Regions from separate parts of the Arthrobacter sp. TJ-266 genome, predicted to be linked through region 2. Evidence: riboswitches for the same ligand, from Rfam matches in the RefSeq annotation. Region 2 holds a riboswitch; each other region holds the start of a gene.

Region 1 (5,217 bases), on a different contig from region 2:
GGCCTGCAGCGGGCGCCGAACGGCTGTGCCGCACCGACCTCCACTGGCCGGCGGGAAGGTGCGGATACGCTGTCCGTCATGACAGTCCTCGTGTTCCTCGACCCGGCACATCGCGACGGCAGGGTCGTCGACGCGACGCAACCACAGCTCATGGCCACCGATCTCGGAGCCACGCGCGGCGACGGCATCTTCGAGTCGATGCTCGCCGTGGACGGGGCACCGCGTAAGGAGCAGGCGCACCTGGACCGGCTGGCGTCGTCGGCCGCGGCCCTGGACCTGACCGTGCCCGACGCCGATGCCTGGGGCCGTGCCATCCGCACCGGGCTCCGCGCGTTCGCAGCGGCCGAACCGGAGCGGACCACCGCCGTCGTGAAGCTGATGGCCACGCGCGGTGTCGAGGGCTCGGGGCGCGCGACGGCGTGGGTCCAGGTGGCGCCGGTGCCCGCCGCGACCGTCCGGCAGCGCGAGGCCGGCCTGAAGGTCCTGTTCCTCGAACGCGGGTACGACAGCACGGTGGCGCAGCGCGCGCCGTGGCTGCTGATGGGCGCCAAGACGCTCTCCTACGCCGTCAACATGGCCGCGGTCCGCTACGCAAAAGCGCAGGGCGCCGACGACGTCATCTTCACCTCGTCCGACGGCAAGGTGCTCGAGGGCCCGACGTCGACCGTTCTCCTCGCCCATGACCGCGACGGTGTGAAGACACTGCTCACCCCGCAGCTCGAGAGCGGCATCCTCGCCGGGACATCGCAGAGCGCGCTCTTCGCCGCGGCGAAGAGGGAAGGCTGGGAGCTCGGGTACGGCCCGCTCGAGCCGCATCACCTCCTCGACGCCGACGCCGTGTGGCTCATCTCGAGCATCCGGCTGCTCGCTCCCGTGCTGTCACTCGACGGGCAGGAGCTCCGCACCTCGCCGTCGCTGACCGCGGAGCTCAGTGACCTGGTGGACCGCTTCGTCTGAGCCGCTCGGCTGAACGCTGTGATCCCGCTCCACAGAGGGGGCCCTGCCCGTACGTCGGGGGCGTGGTCTCACGTCTCGTTCGCCGTGATCGCCCGCTTCGCGCACGAGATGAACGGGTCCTGGTACCCCTGGGGACAGCAACCAGCAGAGTACATCGCCGCGTACCGATCATCGCCGATCCCGGAGCCTTCCCATGGACGGCTGCTGACAGAGCAGACGCTGCCGCGAGCGGCACGCTGCCGATCACGCTCGTCATAACCTCTGGGCGACAGGACCGTGGGCCATCGGAGCTCGGGGCACGTCGGGATACCGTCTTTCTCCTGTCGGAGAAGTACGGTATCCGGATGAGCACCGAGACCGTCACCGACCGGGCGCCCCTCGACCCCCGGGTCAGATCGGCTCTCGACGCCTTCACCCAGTCACCCGACGCGACCACCCCCGAGCGCATCACCCGGGCCATCTCCGCCGCGGATGCCGCCGACTCCGAGCGGGGCATTCATCGGATCACCATCGACGACGAGACGGTCGAACGCATCGCTTTCACGCTCGGCACGATCTACAGCCGCGGTGACGAGTTCGATGTCAGGGATTACACCAGGAGGGCTCGCAAGATACTCGATGCGCTGGTCGGACAACCAGCGACGCCCAGCTGGGGTGACCAGGTCGGCGACGTGCACTGACGACCGAGGAACCCGCCCGATGCGGAGCTGATACACGCTCATCAGGCGTCCCGTCCGGGAGTCCCAGCGTCAGAAGTCGGACCTGGCCTCGTCGTTGTAGGGCGCAGCCGGACGCGGCAGGTCGCTGATCAACTCGTTGACTGCATGGGAGATGAGGTTCCGGTCGGAGCTTCTCGCGCTGATCAGACCACGGAGATACCCGTCGAGTTGGAATTCGTCGACGTCACCGCCGATGGAGAAGTAGTGGATCCAGACGTCCTCCATGTGGAGCCCACTCTGATGGATGGCTTCGAGCGTGCGCAGGCGTTGTTCTTCGGGTGGCAGCTTGATCATCACGGACCGCTGACGGCGCCTGGCCCATCCGACCGCTCGCTGAGCCGGGCCGCGATCACCGTGACCGACGTGTTCTCCTCAGCCGCGAGTTCGACCAGGTGCTCCATCGCTGTCTGCTTGTCGATACCCAGTCGTTCCATGAGGACACCACGGGCGATACCTACGGTGTCCCGGTCGGCAAGAGACGCTTTGACTTCGTCGCTGATGCGCTGCGGGGTGTCGCTGGTCTGGATGTGTCCCAGCAGGACCGCTGAGGCCCGGGCGAGATTCGTCAGGATCCGCTGATCGTTACTGGTGAACGCGTTGGGCTGGTCGGAGTAGACCTTCATCGCACCCAGCCCCTCCTTCTTGCGCATCAACGGCACGCTGAGGCAGGACCGGATCCCAGAAGAAGCTGCCGCGGCCGTCCACTGTGGCCACCGTTCATCGGCGTGGGTGTCCTCGATGATGACGGGGGTACCGGTGGACCAGGCGGCGAAGCAAGGGCCCTCACCGAACTCGTACTGCAGGTCATCTGCTTCGAGCACGTCCTCGTCCGTCGCGCCGACGCTCAACCGCCTCCCATCATGGCTGAGAACGCTCACCCCTGCGCCCTGCGCGGCGCCGATGGCGTCGCGGGCGACTTCCGCAAGACCGTCGACTGCGTCATGAGCGGTCTGCTCTGTCAGGAGGTATCCGTAGGTGCGCCCGAAGATCTCCAGGAGCTCAGGGGCGGGTGGTGTCGTCTTCACGGGGGAGCTTTCAACTGCGCTGCATCGACCTGATCAGGGTATGACCCCTGCAGGTTGGAAGCCGGCTGCTCAACCCCATCGGACTCCACTGAGACGGAAAACCGACGTCGAGTATAAGACAAACCGGCGGTGTCGGACCAACCGGCCCAGCGACGCGTCTGCCCGTCCGTCAGCACCCGTGAGCCGATCCCGCTTCGAGCGACCGTTCGCGTCACCGGCGTCGAAAGGCTTTGCACCTGCGGCAGGCGGGACCCGTGGACCACGTCGTCCGGCACGGTCCATCTGGATCGGCCCGACTGCCCGACGGCGCTCGATATGGCGCTGCATGACGCTCCTTCCCCCGGCCTTTTTGACCCGCCGCGCTCCGATGTCCTAGCGTCGTCCTAGCAATCATGAGTTCCAGCCACAGGCCCTGGCCGGCTGGACAGCAACCCTCTCCCGTAGTGGGGTGCTCCAGGTGAAGATTGGGCCGCCGGGTCAAGTCCCCCGGTTGGCAAGTACGGCGTCGTGCGGTCCTCCGAGGGGTCTTGTCCCTGGAGGGACCGCCCAACGCTCAGCCCAGAACAGCGAGCGTGTCACCTGAAAGTCATTCCCACCTCGTCGCTGCCCCGTCGGCAGCGCGCCCTCCCTCGTCACGCCCCCCTGCAGTTCCGCGGTACCGCCGTGCCATCTCGAAGGACACACCCATGATCACCTCACGCAGGCTGCTCGCCGCCGCCGTCGTCCCCCTCCTCGCCCTGACCACCGCCTGCGGCCTCTCCGGCGGAGACGCCGCAGGTGGCTCCGAGACCGTCCGCATCGGCGTCGTCGGCGCCAGTGACCCCGAGTGGGCCGCGTTCACACAGGCCGCCGAGGACGAAGGCATCTCCGTGGAGATCGTCGACTTCGCCGAGTACACGCAGCCCAACCCCACGCTCTCCGAGGGCGAGCTGGACCTCAACCAGTTCCAGCACCTGGTGTACCTCGCGCGCTACAACGTCTCGAGCGAGTCCGACCTCGTGCCCGTCGGCTCCACCGCCATCTACCCGCTGGGCCTCTACTCCACCCAGTACGAGTCCGTCGAGGACATCCCCGACGGCGCCACCATCGCCATCCCCAACGACGAGTCGAACCTCGCGCGTGGCCTCCTCGTCGCGCAGTCGGCCGGTCTGTTGACCCTGCGCGACGGCGGCAGCGCGTTCTCCACGATCGACGACGTGATCGCCGACGAATCCCGCGTCACCGTCACCACGCTGGATGCCGCGCTCACCCCGACGTCGCTCCCTGACGTCGCAGCAGCCATCATCAACAACGATTTCGTGCAGGACGCCGGGCTCAGCTTCGATGACGCCATCGCGAAGGACGACCCGACGGACCCGGCGGCCGCAGCCTACGTCAACGTGTTCGCCTCCCAAAGCGGGGAGAAGGACAACGAGACCTACCAGCGCCTCGTCAGCATCTACCAGGACACGCAGGCCGTGCTCGACGACGTCCAGGAGACCTCGGGCGGGACGGCCGAGTTCGTGAAGGTGCCCGCCGAGGAGCTCCAGTCCACCCTCGAGCGCGTCGAGGAAGACACCCGCGCCCAGGGCTGACCGCTCCACCACCCTCCGACGGCCGGCCGCACCCCGGCCGGCCGTCGGCATGTCAGAAAGGCGACCATGCCGCTCATCGAACTGCGGAACGTCACCAAGAGCTTTCCCGCGGCCCGCCGGGGCGATCCCCCGGTCACCGCGATCGACGACGTCAGCCTGGACATCGAAGCCGGCGAGATCTTCGGCATCATCGGCTACTCGGGAGCGGGCAAGAGCACGCTCGTCCGCCTCATCAACGCCCTGGAGAGCACCACGTCGGGCGAGATCGTCGTCGACGGCCAGCAGGTCACCGGCGTCCCCGACCGCCGGCTGCGGAAACTGCGCCTCGACATCGGCATGATCTTCCAGCAGTTCAACCTCTTCAGCGCGAAGACGGTGTTCAACAACGTGGCGTACCCGCTGCGCGTGGCCGGCAGGAGCCGGGACGAGATCCAGGCCCGGGTCACCGAACTGCTCGCCTTCGTGGGCCTCGCCGACAAAGCCTCCGCCTACCCGGAGCAGCTCTCCGGCGGGCAGAAGCAGCGGGTGGGGATAGCCCGGGCACTGGCCACCTCGCCGAAGATCCTGCTCGCGGACGAGGCGACCTCCGCACTCGACCCCGAGACCACGCACGAGGTGCTCCGGCTCCTCCGACGCGTGAACGAGGACCTCGGCATCACGATCGTGGTCATCACGCACGAGATGGATGTCATCCAGACGCTGGCCACGAAGGTGGCTGTGATGGACCGGGGGCGCATCGTGGAGCAGGGAAACGTGTTCGACGTCTACTCTGACCCGCAGGAGGCCTCCTCACAGCGGTTCGTCTCCACCGTGGTGCGCGGCATCCCCGCTCCGGACGAACTCGCGGCGCTCCGCGAGCGCCACGCAGGGCGCATCGTGACCTTCTCCTTCCGCGACGGCGACGCCTCGCAGGCCTCCGTCTTCCTGGAACTGGCCTCCGCC
Region 2 (5,217 bases):
CCATCAGGATGAGGAAGGGCAGTGACCGGCCGATGCTGATGATCCAGCTGAGCGCGGTATGCACCGCCGGACGTTCGTGGAGTCCGCCCGGCGCGAAGTTGTGGAGCAGTACCCCCAGTGGGGTGCCGAGGACGACGACGACGGCCATGACGATGCCGACCATCGCGACGGTCTCCCCGTAAGCGGGGGCCAGCAGCGCGGGGAGGTCCCCGATGGCCACGTCCGCGCGGGGCAGCACGAGGGCGCTCATGCCACGCTCCCGACGGCCCCGGTGAGGACTCGCTCGGTGGCGCCGGCGGGCACCCTCCGGAGATCCGGCGTGCCGCTCAGGCCGCACCGGGCGAGCGCTGCTGCCACGCGGGCGTCGTCGTCCGTCCCGATGCCCAGGGTGGCGCTGCCGGTGTTGACCCCGTGCACCGTCTCGACGGCTGCACCGAGCAGGTGGACGGCGACCCCGAGCTCTGCCGTGACGCGCTGGATCCAGTCGCCGGGTACGGAGGTGGAGTCGTAGGTGACGAACCATGCGCGGGTTCCGCTCTCGGCACCGGCGTGTCCGCGGCGGGGCTGCAACGACCTCCCGAGCCGGGATTCGTGCGAGGTCAGCAGGTCCACCAGGCAGCCCTGCTCCACGATCCGCCCGTGATCGAGCCGCGCCACGGTGTCCGCGACCTGACGCACCGTGTCCATCTCGTGGGTGATGAGGACGACCGTCAGCTCGAGATCGTCCCGGAGTTCTCGGAGGAGCCCGACGACGGAGCGTGTGGTGTCCGGGTCCAACCCCGACGTGGCTTCGTCGGCGAGCAGGATGCTGGGTCGCAGGGCGAGCGCGCGTGCGATCCCGACCCGCTGCGCCTGGCCGCCCGAGAGCTGGAACGGGTAGTACCCGGCTTTGTCGGCGAGCCCCACGCGGTCCAGCAACTCGTGCACACGGGCCGCCGTCTCCTGCGGTGTCACGCCGAGGAAATCGAGGGGCAGGGCGACGTTCTCGGCGGCCGTGCGCCGGCTCAGCAGACTCGAGGACTGGAAGACGGTGCCGATGCGGCGCCGTGCCTCGCGGAGGTGTTTCTCGGGCAGGCCGGACAGGTCCTCGCCGTTCACCACCACGGACCCCGAGGTGGGACGCTCCAGCAGGTTGATGCACTGGGCGAGGGTGCTCTTGCCCGCACCGCTCGGCCCGACGACGGCCGCGATGCGCCCGGTGGGCACCTCGAAATCGAGTCGGTCGAGAACGGTGACGGCGGTGCCGCCGTGGCCATAGGTCTTGGTCAGGTGTCGTAGAGAGATCATGGGGTTCCTCGGAAAGGGCGGAGTGGATCGATAGAACGGCGCTGGACGGCGGAACCGGGAATCAGTGCCGGAGGTTGACGCAGGACGACGGCGCCGGACGTCGGTTCATGAGCGCGTCAGGGACGCGTCAGGGATGCGTCAGGGGCGGACGGTCTGGAGGCGGTACCGCGCTCCGCGGTGGTCCTCGGGCAGGCGGTCGCCCTTACCGAACAGCTTTTGACGCAGTGTCCCCTCGGCGTACCCCGTGGGATAGGCGCCGCGCCTTTGCAGCTCGGGGATCACGTGCGTGATGACGTCCTCGAAGGAGCCGGGTGTGATGGCGTAGGCGAGGTTGAATCCATCGACGTCGGTCTCGTCGACCCACGCCTGGAGCTCATTGGCCACCTGGGCGCCGGAGCCGACGATCCGCGGTCCGAGCCCTCCGATCCCCGCCCATTCCGCGATGTCGCGGACCGTCCACGGGGCGCCGTCGTCGTTCACCTTCTGGAAGTTCGCAACGGCGGACTGGATGGCGTTCGACTCGACGTTGCCGAGTGGCTCGTCGGGGTCGTAGATGCTGAGATCGATCCCGAGCCAGCCGGACAGCAGGACGAGGGCGCCCTCGTAGCTGACGTACTGCTGGTAGTCGGCGTGCTTCGCCCGGGCCTTCTCCTCGGTCTCGTCGGTGATGATCGTGAGCATCGTGTAGATCCGCACCGCATAGCGATCCCGCCCGGCGGCCTCCACCGCGTCCCGGATACGGGACACGGAGTCCTTGAGGATGGCCTTCGTCGGCGCGCCGACGAACACGGCTTCTGCGTTTCCGGCCGCGAAACGGACACCGCGGGGCGAGGCTCCGGCCTGGTAGATCACCGGGGTCCGCTGCGGGGAGGGCTCACTCAGATGGATGCCGGGAACGGTGAAGTAGGTGCCGTCGTGCCCGATGTCGTGGACCTTGGCGGGGTCGGTGAAGACGCCGGTGGCGCGGTCGCGGACCACGGCGTCGTCCTCCCAGGAACCTTCGAGGAGCTTGTAGAGGACCTCGAGGTACTCGTCGGCGTGGTCGTAACGCTCGTCGTGCTCGAGCTGGTCCTCGTTGCCCATGTTGCGGGCGGCCGAGGGCAGGTAGCCCGTGACGACGTTCCAGCCCACCCGCCCGTTGGTGAGGTGGTCCAGGGTGGAGAGGCGACGGGCGAAGGGGTACGGGTGCTCGTAGGCCGTGCCGGCCGTGACACCGAAGCCGAGGTGGTCGGTCACGAGCGCCATGGCGGAGACGAGCAGGAACGGATCGTTGACGGGCGTCTGCGTGCCCTGCCGGAGCGTCGCCTCGTTGGAGCCGCCGTAGACGTCGTACGTGCCGAGGACGTCCGCGATGAAGATGCCGTCGAACAGACCCTTCTCGAGCGTCTGCGCGAGATCGGCCCAGTACCGCAGGTCCTTGTAGCGCCAGGACTGGTCCTCGGGGTGCCGCCACAGCCCGGGCGACTGGTGGCCCACGCAGTTCATGTCGAAGGCGTTGAAACGGATGTGCCGTGCGGGAGCGGGCATGAAGAATCCTCGTGTCGAGGCACTGCCGTGGAGGGAGCGCCGTACTTGCCCGGCAGCTCAGCCGGACCGAATCCTCACCTGGGGCACCCCGCTACAGCGAGAGGGTTGCCGTCCAACGAACCAGGGTTTTGCGTTGGAACTCGTGATTCTGGGTCCGAGCCTAGGCCGGGTGTTCCGCGGACGTCCACCCTCCCGGGTCACAGTGCGTCACGAACCTCCGCTCCGGCGACGGGGTCACCAGCGGTCACCGCAGGTAGGAGGCGCCGTTCACGTCGATCACGGTGCCGCTGACCCAGACCGGCGCATCGGTGGCGAGCCAGGCCACCGCCTGCGCCACCTCCTCCGCCGTCGCGACCCGGTTGAAGGCGCTCTGGGCGCGCACGGCGTCGCCCGCGGGGCCGTCGAGCACGGTGCGGCCCATGGCGGTCTCCACGAAGCCGGGCGCCACGGCGGCCGAGAGGATGCCGTGCGGCGCCAGTGCCACCGCGAGCGACTGCGTCATGGAGTGCAGTGCCGCCTTGCTCGCGCCGTACGCGGGCGTGGTCGGCTCGCCCCGGTAGGCGCCGCGCGAACCGACGGCGACGAGTCGGCCGCCGTCGGGCCCCTGCGGGCGTTCGATCAGATGGCGCGCGACGAGCCACGCGAGGTTCGCCGGGCCGGTCAGGTTGACGGCGAGCGTGCGCTGCCAAGCACGCTGCCACTCCTCGTAGGAGGTGGAATCGAGCGGATGGGCGGTGAAGACCCCTGCGTTGTTGACGAGCACGTCGACCCCGCCAAGTGCCCCGACGGCGTCCGTCACGATGCGCGCGCATGCCTCCGGATCGGCCACATCACCGACGACGACGGCGTGGCCCTCCCCGGGAAGACCTGCGCGAACCGACTCCGCGGCGTCGACGTCCCGGCCCGCGTGCACGCCCAGGCGGTGCCCGCGGCCTGCGAGTTCGACGGCGATGCCGGCGCCGATGCCGCGACTCGCGCCGGTGACCAGGATGCTCAGCGTCATGCTCCTGACGCTACAACCTGCACGGCTCCAGACGTCGGCCCTGTGCACCTGTGGATACTCCCGCCATTGTGGGAGTCACCCTTGCTAGGCTGGCTCACCACTTGCCCCTCCGCGTGCCGAAGGATGTCATGGAACCGTTCACAACCCACCTCGAGAGGGGCTTCCTCCGTCTGCGGTGGCGACGCGGAGTGGAGGTCACCCACCCCGTCGCCGTCGCTGCCGCCCGCGCCCTCGCCGAGCACCACGGCCCCACGGCGCTGCCCCTCCTCGTCCACATGCACGGGATCACGGGCATCACCCCGGAGGCACGGGTGGGCATGAGTTCGTACACCGGCTTCAGCCGCGTGGCCATCGTCGGCGAGGATGCCGTGGACGAGGTGATGTCCGGCTTCGCGCACCGCTCCCCCACGACATCCCGGTACTTCTCCTCCGAGGCCGATGCCCTGAGCTGGCTCGTCGATGCCCCCGGTCGGGATGCCGTCGCCACCCACCACGAGTCCCCTGCCGGTCAGGAATCGGCGCGTTGACCACCGGCGCTCGTCGATGCCAGAGTCGGGACCATGAGTGAGCACACGAAGGACGACATCTCCGTCAGCGACGACGGCGCGAAGACCCGCTACGTCGCTATGCTCGACGGCAACCCCGCGGGCATCGCCGCCTACGAGCGCTCGGGTGACACGATCGTCTTCACGCACACGGTCGTCGACGAGGACCTCGAGGGCAGAGGCATCGGCAGCGTCCTGATCCGGCACGCGCTCGACGACGCCCGATCGCAGAACCTCACGGTGGTGCCCCGCTGCGAGTTCGTGGCCGCGTTCATCGACGACCATCCCGAATACCAGGACCTCACCGACCGCTCCGCCTGAGCCGGACGAACCTCCGCGGCCCCCTACGGAGCGGAACCTGTCCGTCGGCGCCGCCCGCGTTACTGATCAGGCCGAGCCGCGTCGATCCGACAACACCGCGCGCGCTCGGGATCAGGCCGAGCTGCGTCCGCCCGCCGGCAGGGCCGCATCGATCAGCACCTCGGCCGCCTGACGCGCGTGGTCCGCCGCGCTCGCGGTGCCGGCGATCGCCGCCGTCGTCTGCGCTCCCTCCGCGAGGATGGACAGCTGCGGAGCCAGGTGCGACGGCGCCCCTGCCTCCTGCGCGAGCTCACCGACGTACCGCTGGAAGGACTCCTTGTGCTTCCGCGCGTACTCGGCGACGTCCGGGCTCACGGCGCCCAGTTCCGCGAAGCTGTTGATGAAGCCGCACCCACGGAACGAGTCCTGGCCGAACCACTCGGCCAGGTAGTCGAAGATCGCCAGGAGCCGGTCCCGTGGGGTGGACGCGCGGCGGACCCTGGCGTCCAGCCCGTCCGTCCAGGACGCGTGCCACCGCTCGAGGACGGCCATCAC
Region 3 (5,217 bases), on a different contig from region 2:
AGTGCCAGGCGCTCGGGAGCCGAGGGCCCCTCCCAGGTACGGATCGACTGCGTGCCGCTCATGCTCCCACTCCCACTGCGCGCGTCACCGATGCGTCATCGTCGTTCTCGCCCGCCGCTTCCTGCGGCAGGTCGTCGAAGGCCTCGTCCGGGGTGTCGACGGCGAGGGTGAGCGCCTGGTCCAGGTCCCACAGGATGTCGTCGAGATCCTCGAGGCCCACGGAGATCCGCACGAGGTCCTCGGGGACGCCTGCCGCGGCGAGCTGCTCGGTGGAGAGCTGCTGGTGCGTCGTCGAGCCCGGGTGGATCACGAGGGTGCGCGCGTCACCCACGTTCGCGAGGTGCGAGGCGATCTGCAGCGACTCGATGAACTTCTGGCCCGCCTTCCGCCCGCCGGTGACGCCGAAGCTGAACACCGAACCCGGGCCCTGTGGCAGGTACTTGCGGGCGCGTTCGTGGTGCGGGTGGGATGGCAGCCCGGCGTAGTTGACGTACTCGACGCGCGGATCCGCCTCCAGCCACCGTGCGACGGCGAGGGCGTTCTCGAGGTGCTCGTCGAGGCGCTGCGCGAGGGTCTCCACGCCCTGCAGGAGCTGGAAGGCAGACATGGGGGAGAGCGATGGCCCGATGTCGCGGAGTTGCTCGGTGCGCAGCTTCGTGAGGAAGCCGTACTCGCCGAAGTTCGCCCACCACTGGATGTTGCCGTAGGAGGGCACGGGTTCGGTCATCATGGGGAACTTGCCGTTGCCCCAGTCGAACCGCCCGCTCTCCACGATCACTCCGCCGAGCGTGGTGCCGTGCCCGCCGATGAACTTGGTGGCGGAGTGGATCACGATGTCCGCGCCGTGCTCGATGGGCCGCACGAGGTACGGCGTACTGAGGGTCGAGTCGACGATGAAGGGCACGCCGGCGTCGTGGGCCACCTTCGCCAGCCCGGCGAGGTCCGCGATCTCGCCAGAGGGGTTCGCGATGACCTCGGCGTAGACGGCCTTGGTGTTCTCGCGGATGGCGGCGGCGTAGTCGGCCGGATCGGTACCGGGAACGAAGGTGGTCTCGATGCCAAACCGGCGCAGCGTGACATCGAGCTGCGTCACCGTCCCGCCGTACAGCTGGGAGGCGGCGACGATGTGGTCGCCCGCCTGACAGAGGGCCGCGAAGGTGATGAACTCCGCACTCATGCCCGACGCCGTCGCCACCGCGCCGATACCGCCCTCGAGGGAGGCGATGCGCTCCTCGAACGCCGCGACCGTCGGGTTGCCGATGCGCGAGTAGATGTTGCCGTACTTCTGCAGCGCGAAGAGGTTGGCGGCGTCATTGGTGTCCTTGAACACGAACGACGTCGTCTGGTAGATCGGGACGGCCCGGGCGCCGTGGGTGGCGTCGGGGGTGCCGCCGGCGTGGAGCGCGCGCGTGCGGAAGCCGAAGGAACGGTCAGCCATCAGAAGCCTGCCTTGCTGGTCTGGAGGGTGGGAGGGAGCTCGACGTCGACGCCGGCCTTGCGGGCGGCGTCCGCCTCGAGTTCGCGGACGATCGGGAGGATGTCCCTGCCGAACGCGGCGACCTCCTCCTGGAAGTGGAGGTAGCACGTGAGGAAGAGGTTCACGCCGATCTTCTTGTACTCGACGATGCGTTCGGCGATCTGCTCGGGCGTGCCGATGAGCTGTGTCCGGAAGCCGTCGTTGTACTGCACGAGGTCCTCGAAGGAGGAGTCGGCCCACATGCCCTTGCCGTCCTTCGTGGAGGCGCCCGCCTCCTGGACGGCGTCGCGGAACCCCTCGACGGCCGGGCGGTGCGCCTTCGCGACGATCTCACGGAGCGTCTCGCGCGCCTCCTTCTCGGAGTCCCGTGCGATCACGAAGCCGTTCAGGCCGAAGCGCGGCCGGCGGCCCGCCTCGAGGGCGGACGCCTGCACCCCGGCGATGTTCTCCTTGAACCCCTCGAGGTCCTTGCCGTTGGAGAAGTACCAGTCGGCCACGCGGCCCGCGGTCGCCTGGGCGGCCGTCGAGTTGCCGCCGAAGAAGATCTCGGGGTGCGGGCGGCCGGGCACGTCCACGGGCGCCGGGCTCAGGGTGAAGTCGTTGATGTCGTAGTACTTCCCCGCCTGGCTGTAGCCCTGTTCCGTCCAGAGGCCGCGGAGCACGCGGATGAACTCCTCGGTGCGTACGTAGCGCTCGTCGTGCTCCAGCCACTCGAGGCCGAAGTTGACGAACTCGTCCTTCAGCCAGCCGGAGACGATGTTCACGGCGGCGCGACCGTTCGAGATGTGGTCGGCCGTGATGATGAACTTCGCGAGGACCCCCGGGTGCCACATGCCGGGGTGGACGGCGGCGATCACCTTCAGCTTCTCCGTCGCCGCGAGGAGGGCGAGGGAGAAGCTCGTGGCCTCGTGCTGTTTGTCCGCGCCGTAGGACGCCGCGTACCGGGTCTGCGAGAGCGCGTACTCGAATCCGGCGTTCTCCGCGATGCGGGCCAGGTCGCGGTTGTACTCGAAGTCCCAGCTGGTGCGCTGCTCGATGGTCGAGACCACCAGGCCACCGCTCACGTTGGGCACCCAGTAGGCGAATTTCAGGGGAGTGGACAGGTCTGCGACGCTCATGGATCCTCCATCGGTCTGGCAGTAGCACCCTACTGTCGCCGCGGTACGCGGAGGCCAGGGTTGCTGCGGCGTCAGTGAGCCAGATCTCTCAGCCGCTCGGGATGGTCACTCCCGAGTCTGACAGCCGCTCCGGAGGGATCCAAACAATGTGTCCTCCCACGAAGGCCTTCGGGGCGGACGTACGCCGGGCGGTGGCAGCCCGGGCAGTGACGGCCGCGCCCCGCCTAGGGTAAGTGGATGGACGGATGGCGGAGGGCAGCGCGGGTTCAGGAGCGGCGCTTCTGGAGCACCCTCGTGATCGTCGGCGCGCTCCTCAGCCTCACGCTGGTCAGTAGCCTCCTCCTGACCGCGCGAGTCTCCGGCGGCAGCATGTCGGCGGGCTTCTACGTGCAGCAGGGTGTGCTGCTCGCGGTCAGTGCGATGGGCACGGCCCTTGCCGTCCGCCGCTGGCGTCGCGTCCGCCGATGAGGGCTTGTGCGGGCCCCGGGCACCTCCTGGCGGAGGCCTGTCAAGAAGGCCGGCGCCAGATGGTACGTCCCGTTACGCAAATGTGACAAACCGACGAGGGTCCGGCTAGGGTCACACCAGCGTCTCCGTCCACGTGAGACGCTTCCGGACGGATTGCCGAGCCCTGCCGCCGACCGGAATACGTCCGCACACACGAAAGGCAGGGACGGGGGAACCATCAGTTCCACCGGGCGCCCAGGTTTCCCTGCAGGCGTCCTCGGGGTTAAGTCGCACACCACCGCCGTATCCAGCGGTGTCCGCGGCCGGGTGACTCCCATCCGAACCCGACAGCTCACCCCGCAGGCATGGGAGAGGTACAGAACCATGTCACGAATCACTTCACCGGCGCGCCACAGGGCCGACGTCGAGGGCAACCTCGCACTGCAGGCACTCGGCCGCATCGCCGGCGCGCACGCAACGACCGTCGGCCGCCCGGTCGCCGTCATCGCGGTCACCTCCGGCCTCGCGTTCGGTGCGATGGGAACGGCCAACGCCGGCACCTACACCGACGCCGCGACGAACTACACCTCGGTGGCCTCCACCGTGGCGGCCCCTGCTGTCGCCGGCTCCACGCACACCGTCGCCGCCGGTGACACCCTGGGTGCCATCTCCGCACGCTACGGAGCGGACCTCACCTCGGTCCTGACCGCGAACGGCCTCTCGCTCGCATCGGTCATCTTCCCCGGTCAGTCGATCACGATCCCCACCGCCGGATCGGCCGTCACCGCGCCGGCCCAGACGGTGTCCGCTCCGGTTGCCGCTGCACCTGCGGCTCCTGCCTACCAGCAGGCCGCCGCTGTTGCACCGGCCGTGTCCACGGCGCCCGGGTCGGGTGTCTACCTGGCCTCGGCAGCGATCACCCCGGTACCCGTGCACGCCTCGTCGGTCGCTGCAGCGCCCTCGGGCAATGCGGCAGCGGCCATCCTCGGATCGGCTCAGGCGCAGCTTCGCGCCGGCGCCGTCCAGGACTGCACCGTGCTGGCCGAGAAGGCACTGCGTGCCGCCGGGATCTCCGTGGGCGACCTCGGCCCGGCTCAGTTCTTCCAGTTCGGCGCCCGGGTGTCCGCCCCGGCTCCCGGGGACCTCGTGATCACCGGCGGTCACGTGGCGGTCTACGCCGGTGGCGGTCAGGTCATCAGCAGCGGCATGAACGGCATCAACGCCACCATGCAGCACCCCCTCTCGGACCTCCCGGGAGCATCCTTCGTGCGGGTCGGCGCCTAAGCGTCCGAACGGACCGTTCGATCCTTGAACGGGAAGCGGCAGGTGCTTGGACGGGGCGCCTGCCGCTTCCTTCGTTAAGAGATCCGGATGAAGGGCTCGACGACGACCACCGCGCGGTTGAGGCACTGAGGCTGCGCTGGGGGAGTCGTCCGGGATGCCGCGCAGGACCAGGTGATGAGCATCCGCCATGTCGGTTCGACCGCCGTACCGCGGCTCCTGGCGAAGCCGGTCATCGACGTCGACCTCACCGTCGTCGACTTGTTCCGCGAGACGCTGTTTCTCGCACCCCTCCAGGGCCTGGGCTTCAGATTGATTTTCCGGGTCGAGATCGCGGGGGACCCCCACCTCCACCTGACCCTGGGCTCGCCGAACACGAATCTCCACGTCTGGGGTCCGTCGGCCGTCGAGCCTCGGAGGCATCTGCTCTTCCTCGACCGGCTCCGGTCCAGCGACGCGGATCGGGAGTACTACGCAGCCGCCAAGCGCGAGGCGATCCTCGACGGCGAGGGGTCCTACAACGACCTCAGGGCAGCTGCCGTGTACGACATCTACGAGAATGCCTTCCTCGCGGACCCCCTCCATCCTCACGATGCTCGTCCGCGCTCGGTCCGATCACCCGGATGAGGAGCGCCTCGCGGCGAGGACGTCCTGGATACCCGGCACGCACCCCTCGTTCTGCAGCGACGTGGTGTCGCCGAGCGCGGACCCCTCGTAGAGCTGCGTGAGCAGGCGCCGCATGATCTTGCCTGAACGCGTCTTCGGCACGTCCTGCACGACGACGACGGCGGCCGGGCGCGCGATCGGCCCGATCACAGCGGCCACGTGAGCCCGGAGGATCCCCACGACGTCGTCCTCAGGGGCTGCCCCCGCCGCCAGCACCACGAACGCGAC
Region 4 (5,217 bases), on a different contig from region 2:
TTCCACGCGCTCCGGGAACACGAGGGCCCACTCCAGAGCGCGGGCGCCGCCCATAGAGCCGCCGAGCACGGAGTGCCAGCGCTCGACGCCGAGGAGGTCGGCGAGCAGCGCTTCCGCGCGGACGGAGTCGCGGATGGTCACGAACGGGAAGCGGGAACCCCAGGGCGTGCCGTCCGGGGCGAGACTGCCCGGCCCCGTCGAGCCGTAACATCCACCCAGCATGTTGACCGACACCACGAAGTACCGGTCGGTGTCCACGGTGCGGCCCGGACCTACCAGGCCGTCCCACCAGCCGTCCTCCTCGGACTCCCCCCGCGCCACGTGCGAGCTGCCGGTGAGGGCATGCTGCACGAGGACTGCGTTCGAGGCGTCACTGTTGAGCCGTCCCCAGGTCTCGTACGCGAGGTGCACCTCGGGCAGCACTCCCCCGGTCTCGAGGTCCAACGGGCCGATCGACGCGACGCGGAGGATTCCGTCTCCGGCGGGATCGGCGGCGTCGGCCGCGGGCCTCAGGACAACAGGGGGGTGGGTCACGGGTGGTCAGGCTCCTTTGGCGGCGCGGAACCCCGCGTCGAGGTCGGCGAGGATGTCGTTGATGTTCTCGAGGCCCACGGACAGCCGCACGAGGCCGGGACGCACGCCCGCGGTGAGCTGCGCCTCCGCGCCGAGCTGGCTGTGCGTCGTCGACGCCGGATGGATGACGAGCGAGCGGACGTCACCGACGTTCGCCACGTGCGAGTGCAGTTCGAGTCCGTCCACGAACCGCGTGCCCGCCTCGTGCCCGCCGGCGATGTCGAAGCTGACGATCGCGCCGGTCCCGTTCCGCCCGTACTTCCTGCCGCGCTCGTACCAGGGACTGGACGGGAGGCCGGCGTAGGCCACGCGCTCGACGTCGTCGTGGGCCTCCAGCCACTCGGCGACAGTCTGCGCGTTCTGGACGTGCCGCTCGATCCGCAGGCTGAGCGTCTCCAGCCCCTGCGCGATCAAGAAGGCGTTGAACGGCGACACCGCGGCGCCGAGGTCCCGCAGCAGCTGCACGCGTGCTTTCAGGATGTAGGCGAGGTTGACACCGAGGGCGCTGCCCACCCCGAGGTCACGCGCATAGACGAGTCCGTGGTAGCTCTCGTCGGGGGTGTTCAGGCCGGGGAAGCGGTCCGGGTACCGCGCGAAGTCGAAGTTCCCGGAATCGACGATCACGCCGGCGATGGCCGTGCCGTGCCCGCCGAGGTACTTGGTGGCCGAGTGCACCACGATGTCCGCACCCCACTCGATGGGTCGGATCAGGTAGGGCGTCGAGAGCGTGTTGTCGACGATCAGCGGGAACCCGTGCTCGTGGGCGACGGCGCTGATCCCCTCGAGGTCCAGGACGTCCTGCCGCGGATTGGAGACCACCTCGCCGAAGAACAGCTTGGTGTTCGGCCTGATCGCGGCGCGCCACTGCTCGAGATCGTCCGGATCCTCGACGAACGTGGTCTCGATACCGAACTTCCGCAGCGTGTGCTTGAAGAGGTTGTAGGTTCCGCCGTAGAGGCTCGGGCTCGCGACGATGTGGTCGCCCGCCTCCGCGATGTTGAGCACGGCGAACGTCTCCGCGGCCTGGCCCGAGGCGAGCAGCAGGGCGCCGACGCCGCCCTCCAGGCTCGCGATCCTCGTCTCCACCGCCTCCTGGGTCGGGTTGCCGATACGCGTGTAGATCGGCGCGAGTTCCGTCAGCGCGAAGCGGTTGGCGGCACTCTCCGCGCTCGGGAAGACGAACGACGACGTCTGGTAGATGGGGAGCGCGCGCGCCCCCGTTGCGGAGTCCGGCTCCTGGCCGGCGTGGATCTGGCGTGTCTCGAAAGACCACTCGTTGGACATGATGCTCCCTGTAGGAAGGGGCCTCGCTGGTGTCCGGAACCTGCCGACGTCTCGCCCAGGTCACCGGGCCGTCACGGGCCCGCGCTTGCGCGACGCCGGTCCGGCGTCGAGCCTGGTCTTCACCCGGGGCACCCCACCGCGGTTGGAGGGTTGCCGGCCAGCAAGCCGGGGCTTCGTGCTGGCACTCATGACCTGACTCCATGGAAGCGCACGGCCCCGCTGGAGGCAAGCCGTATGACACTTCGTGAAGGGACGAACGAGTAAGGCGAACCTAAGTCGAGACGTGGATCACTTAGTGCCAAGATATCGGCATGCGCCTGGATCATGTGTCGTACGCCTGTGAACCCGACGGTCTCGCCGCCACCGCCGAGCGGATCTCTACCAAGCTCGGGACGGACGCGGTGAGAGGCGGTGTGCATCCCCGCTTCGGTACACGGAACATGATCGTGCCCCTGGTCAACGGCCAGTACCTCGAGGTCGTGGAGGTCCTCGACCACCCCGCCTCGGACAAGGCCCCCTTCGGTCAGGCCGTCCGCGCCCGCTCCGAAGCCGGAGGCGGCTGGATGGGCTGGTGCGTGGCGGTGGACGACCTCGGTCCGTTCGAGGAACGCCTCGGACGCAGCGCCGTCCCGGGCAACCGCAAATTTCCCGACGGCCAGGAACTCTCCTGGCAGCAGATCGGCATCAAGGGCCTCATCGCCGATCCTCAGGTGCCCTACCTCCTCCGCTGGGACGAGGGTACCGAGGCCCTGCACCCCTCCCTCGCGCGTGCCGCATCGGTGAAGCTCGACTGCCTGACCATCGCCGGCTCGTCCGAGCGCGTCACCGAGTGGCTCGGCACGGAGGTCGAGGAGACGCTCGACGGCGTCCAGGTCCAGTGGATCGCCCCGAACGGCACGCCGGGCGTCATGTCCGTGACGTTCGAGACCGCCCACGGGCGGGTCGAGATCTAGCACGCAGCACTCTGCTCAGAAGAAGCTCAGACGAAGCTCAGACGAAAGGGACCGGCCGACGGCCGGTCCCTTTCTGTGTTCGTCAGTGGTTCGGCGCCGGCTCAGGCGTGGGTATAGGTCAGGCAGTCGGCGGCCTCGGCGCCGGGACCGACCTTGACCGCGGGTGCCGTGCACAGGAGATCCGCGTTGAACGAGCACTCCGAGCGCTGGCACGCCCCGACATGGGCGAGCATCTTCGGCAGTCCGCCGCTGATGGACGTGTCGATGAACGTGGCGCACGAGGCGTGCTCCTCGCTCCCGGACACCGTGATGGCGACCGCCGTGCAGCCGTCATGGTTGAAGGAGCAGTTGTGGACACTGCATTCGGAGACACTGGTGACGACGCTCATGATTCCTCCTGGGGGTGCGGCGGATCCTGACGGCGGAATCCGTACTTCTGCTCAATGAATTCACGGTAACACCGGTAATTGCGAATAATTTAGTCATGATTTGTGCGCGATAAAAGAAAAGGTAAGCCTTGGCTCAGCTACCTATTCCGATGGCCGGGCCGATCAGGGCGAACCCCACGAACCCGGTGATGTCGATCAGCGCGTGCGCGATCACGAGCGGCATGACGCGCTTGGTGCGCGTGTAGAACCAGGCGAAGAGCAGCCCCATCATCACGTTGCCGATGAACGGACCGAACCCCTGGTACAGGTGGTAGCTCCCCCGCAGGAGGGCACTCGTGATGATGATGGCGGGCGTCGACCACCCGAGTTCGCGCAGACGCAGCATGAGGTAGCCGACCACGATGACTTCCTCCAACACGGCGTGCCGCACCGCGGAGAGCACCAGCACCGGCACGGTCCACCAGTACTCGTCGAGCGCGGCCGGGACGATCGCCGTCGTGATGCCGAGAGCGCGGCCGGCCGCGTAGACGCCGAGCGTGCCGACGCCGATGATCCCGGCGAGGCCCACACCGAAACCGAAGGTCCTCAGCGGGCGGTCGAAGGTGAACCCCAGACGCCGGAAGGCCGATGTCCCCTGTCCGCTCAGGAGGAACAGCACCAGGGCGACCGGCACCAGCGCGAAGAAGATCCCGAGCAGCTGGTAGGTCAGGTCGATGTACTGGCGGTCGTCGAGCACCGGGTTCAACGTGGTGGTCTGTGCGGCCAGGGGCCCGCGGGACAACTTGTCCACGAGGCTCACGACGGCGTAGACGCCCGACTGCCCGAGCGAGAGCCCGAGCACGATCAGCAGTTCGGCCGTGATCCGGCGTCGCGGCGGCTGGACCGTCGGGACGGAGGAGCTTCGGTCGGTCGAGCGTCGATCGGTGGGGCGTCGGTCGGTGGACATGGCGCCATCATTCCAGCGGCGGCTGGTGTTTCCCAGCGCGGCGGCACCGGAGCAGGCCTCCGATCCCAGCGGGGCCGGCGTAACCCTCACCGACCGGACGGCGACGTCAGAGCAGGTCCTCGAGGACGTCCGCGAGGGCGATGGCTCCCGCGTCGGCGTCCTCGCGCTCCACGAACTCCTCGGGCGAGTGGCTGATACCCGTGGGATTGCGGACGAACAGCATCGCGGTGGGTGCGATGCTGCCGAGAATGCCGGCGTCATGTCCCGCGCCCGTGGGGAGGGTCGGGGCGCCGGGGAAGGACCGGCCGAGCGCGAGGCCGAGTGTGCGCTGCATGGCCCCGTCGAACTGGACGGTCCCGCTGCGGGATTCCTCGGTCAGCGTGGCGCGGCAGCCTTCGAAGGCGCAGATCTTCTGCGCCTGACCGTGGATCCTCTCGATGAGCTGTGCGGTCACGGCGTCGTCCTCGTGACGGACGTCGAGCCAGAGGTCCACGCGGGAGGCGATCACGTTGGTACCACCCGGAACGGGTTGGAGCCGCCCGACCGTGGCGCGGGCGCCGTCCTGCTCGGCGGCGGCCTTCCGGGCCGCGAGGACCACCTGCGCGGCCGCGATCATGGGATCGGCGCGGTCCGCCATGAGCGTGGTCCCTGCGTGGTTGCCCTGCCCGGTGATCGAGAGGCGCCAGCGTCCGTGGCCGATCATCGAGGAGCCGATGGCGACCGCGGAGTCGAGGTCGATCAGCCCGCGGCCCTGTTCGACGTGGAGTTCCACGAAGTCGCCGATCCTGCTGATGGCCTCCTCGTCCCGGCCGAGGTGGTCGACGTCGATGCCGGCGCTCCGAGCGGCGTCGGCGAAGGTGGTGCCGTCGGCATCCGTCAGGGCGCGCACGTGATCGGGGTCGAGGGACCCGGTGAGCAGCCGCGACCCGAGGCAGGAGACCCCGAAGCGCGAGCCCTCCTCCTCGGGGAACACGGCGACGGCCAGCGACCGGTGGGGCTGCACCCCGCGCTCGCGCAGGAGGTCGACGGCGACGAGGGCCGAGGCGACGCCGAGCGGACCGTCGAAGGCTCC

Evidence for each region. A riboswitch is a leader RNA that binds a small molecule or an ion and turns the genes downstream of it on or off. The one in region 2 is predicted to bind S-adenosylmethionine.
Region 1: linked by a shared signal. The riboswitch ahead of AC4D12_RS01455 (MetQ/NlpA family ABC transporter substrate-binding protein) and the one ahead of AC4D12_RS13645 (LLM class flavin-dependent oxidoreductase) in region 2 are both predicted to bind S-adenosylmethionine.
Region 3: linked by a shared signal. The riboswitch ahead of sfnG (dimethylsulfone monooxygenase SfnG) and the one ahead of AC4D12_RS13645 (LLM class flavin-dependent oxidoreductase) in region 2 are both predicted to bind S-adenosylmethionine.
Region 4: linked by a shared signal. The riboswitch ahead of AC4D12_RS14630 (bifunctional o-acetylhomoserine/o-acetylserine sulfhydrylase) and the one ahead of AC4D12_RS13645 (LLM class flavin-dependent oxidoreductase) in region 2 are both predicted to bind S-adenosylmethionine.

Annotation. Positions count from the first base shown of each region.
Region 1 is NZ_JBZCNC010000001.1:273,051-278,267, reverse strand. Features, by position in the region: gene AC4D12_RS01475 (aminodeoxychorismate lyase) at 79-957, shown strand; gene AC4D12_RS01470 (hypothetical protein) at 1,302-1,637, shown strand; gene AC4D12_RS01465 (hypothetical protein) at 1,707-1,970, opposite strand; gene AC4D12_RS01460 (GAF and ANTAR domain-containing protein) at 1,970-2,701, opposite strand; SAM riboswitch class IV at 3,090-3,207, shown strand; gene AC4D12_RS01455 (MetQ/NlpA family ABC transporter substrate-binding protein) at 3,388-4,275, shown strand; gene AC4D12_RS01450 (methionine ABC transporter ATP-binding protein) at 4,342-5,217, shown strand, end outside.
Region 2 is NZ_JBZCNC010000004.1:427,781-432,997, forward strand. Features, by position in the region: gene AC4D12_RS13635 (methionine ABC transporter permease) at 1-250, opposite strand, end outside; gene AC4D12_RS13640 (methionine ABC transporter ATP-binding protein) at 247-1,287, opposite strand; gene AC4D12_RS13645 (LLM class flavin-dependent oxidoreductase) at 1,426-2,814, opposite strand; SAM riboswitch class IV at 2,851-2,962, opposite strand; gene AC4D12_RS13650 (SDR family NAD(P)-dependent oxidoreductase) at 3,059-3,817, opposite strand; gene AC4D12_RS13655 (SpoIIAA family protein) at 3,946-4,344, shown strand; gene AC4D12_RS13660 (GNAT family N-acetyltransferase) at 4,378-4,683, shown strand; gene AC4D12_RS13665 (TetR/AcrR family transcriptional regulator) at 4,795-5,217, opposite strand, start outside.
Region 3 is NZ_JBZCNC010000003.1:69,577-74,793, reverse strand. Features, by position in the region: gene AC4D12_RS08965 (CoA-binding protein) at 1-62, opposite strand, end outside; gene AC4D12_RS08960 (O-acetylhomoserine aminocarboxypropyltransferase/cysteine synthase family protein) at 59-1,438, opposite strand; gene sfnG (dimethylsulfone monooxygenase SfnG) at 1,438-2,595, opposite strand; SAM riboswitch class I at 2,600-2,703, opposite strand; gene AC4D12_RS08950 (hypothetical protein) at 2,833-3,063, shown strand; cyclic di-AMP (ydaO/yuaA leader) riboswitch at 3,236-3,421, shown strand; gene AC4D12_RS08945 (LysM peptidoglycan-binding domain-containing protein) at 3,427-4,326, shown strand; gene AC4D12_RS08940 (GrpB family protein) at 4,498-4,950, shown strand; gene acs (acetate--CoA ligase) at 4,939-5,217, opposite strand, start outside.
Region 4 is NZ_JBZCNC010000005.1:26,007-31,223, reverse strand. Features, by position in the region: gene metX (homoserine O-acetyltransferase MetX) at 1-534, opposite strand, end outside; gene AC4D12_RS14630 (bifunctional o-acetylhomoserine/o-acetylserine sulfhydrylase) at 541-1,857, opposite strand; SAM riboswitch class IV at 1,934-2,050, opposite strand; gene AC4D12_RS14625 (VOC family protein) at 2,169-2,810, shown strand; gene AC4D12_RS14620 (DUF1540 domain-containing protein) at 2,912-3,199, opposite strand; gene AC4D12_RS14615 (CPBP family intramembrane glutamic endopeptidase) at 3,333-4,145, opposite strand; gene AC4D12_RS14610 (allantoate amidohydrolase) at 4,252-5,217, opposite strand, start outside.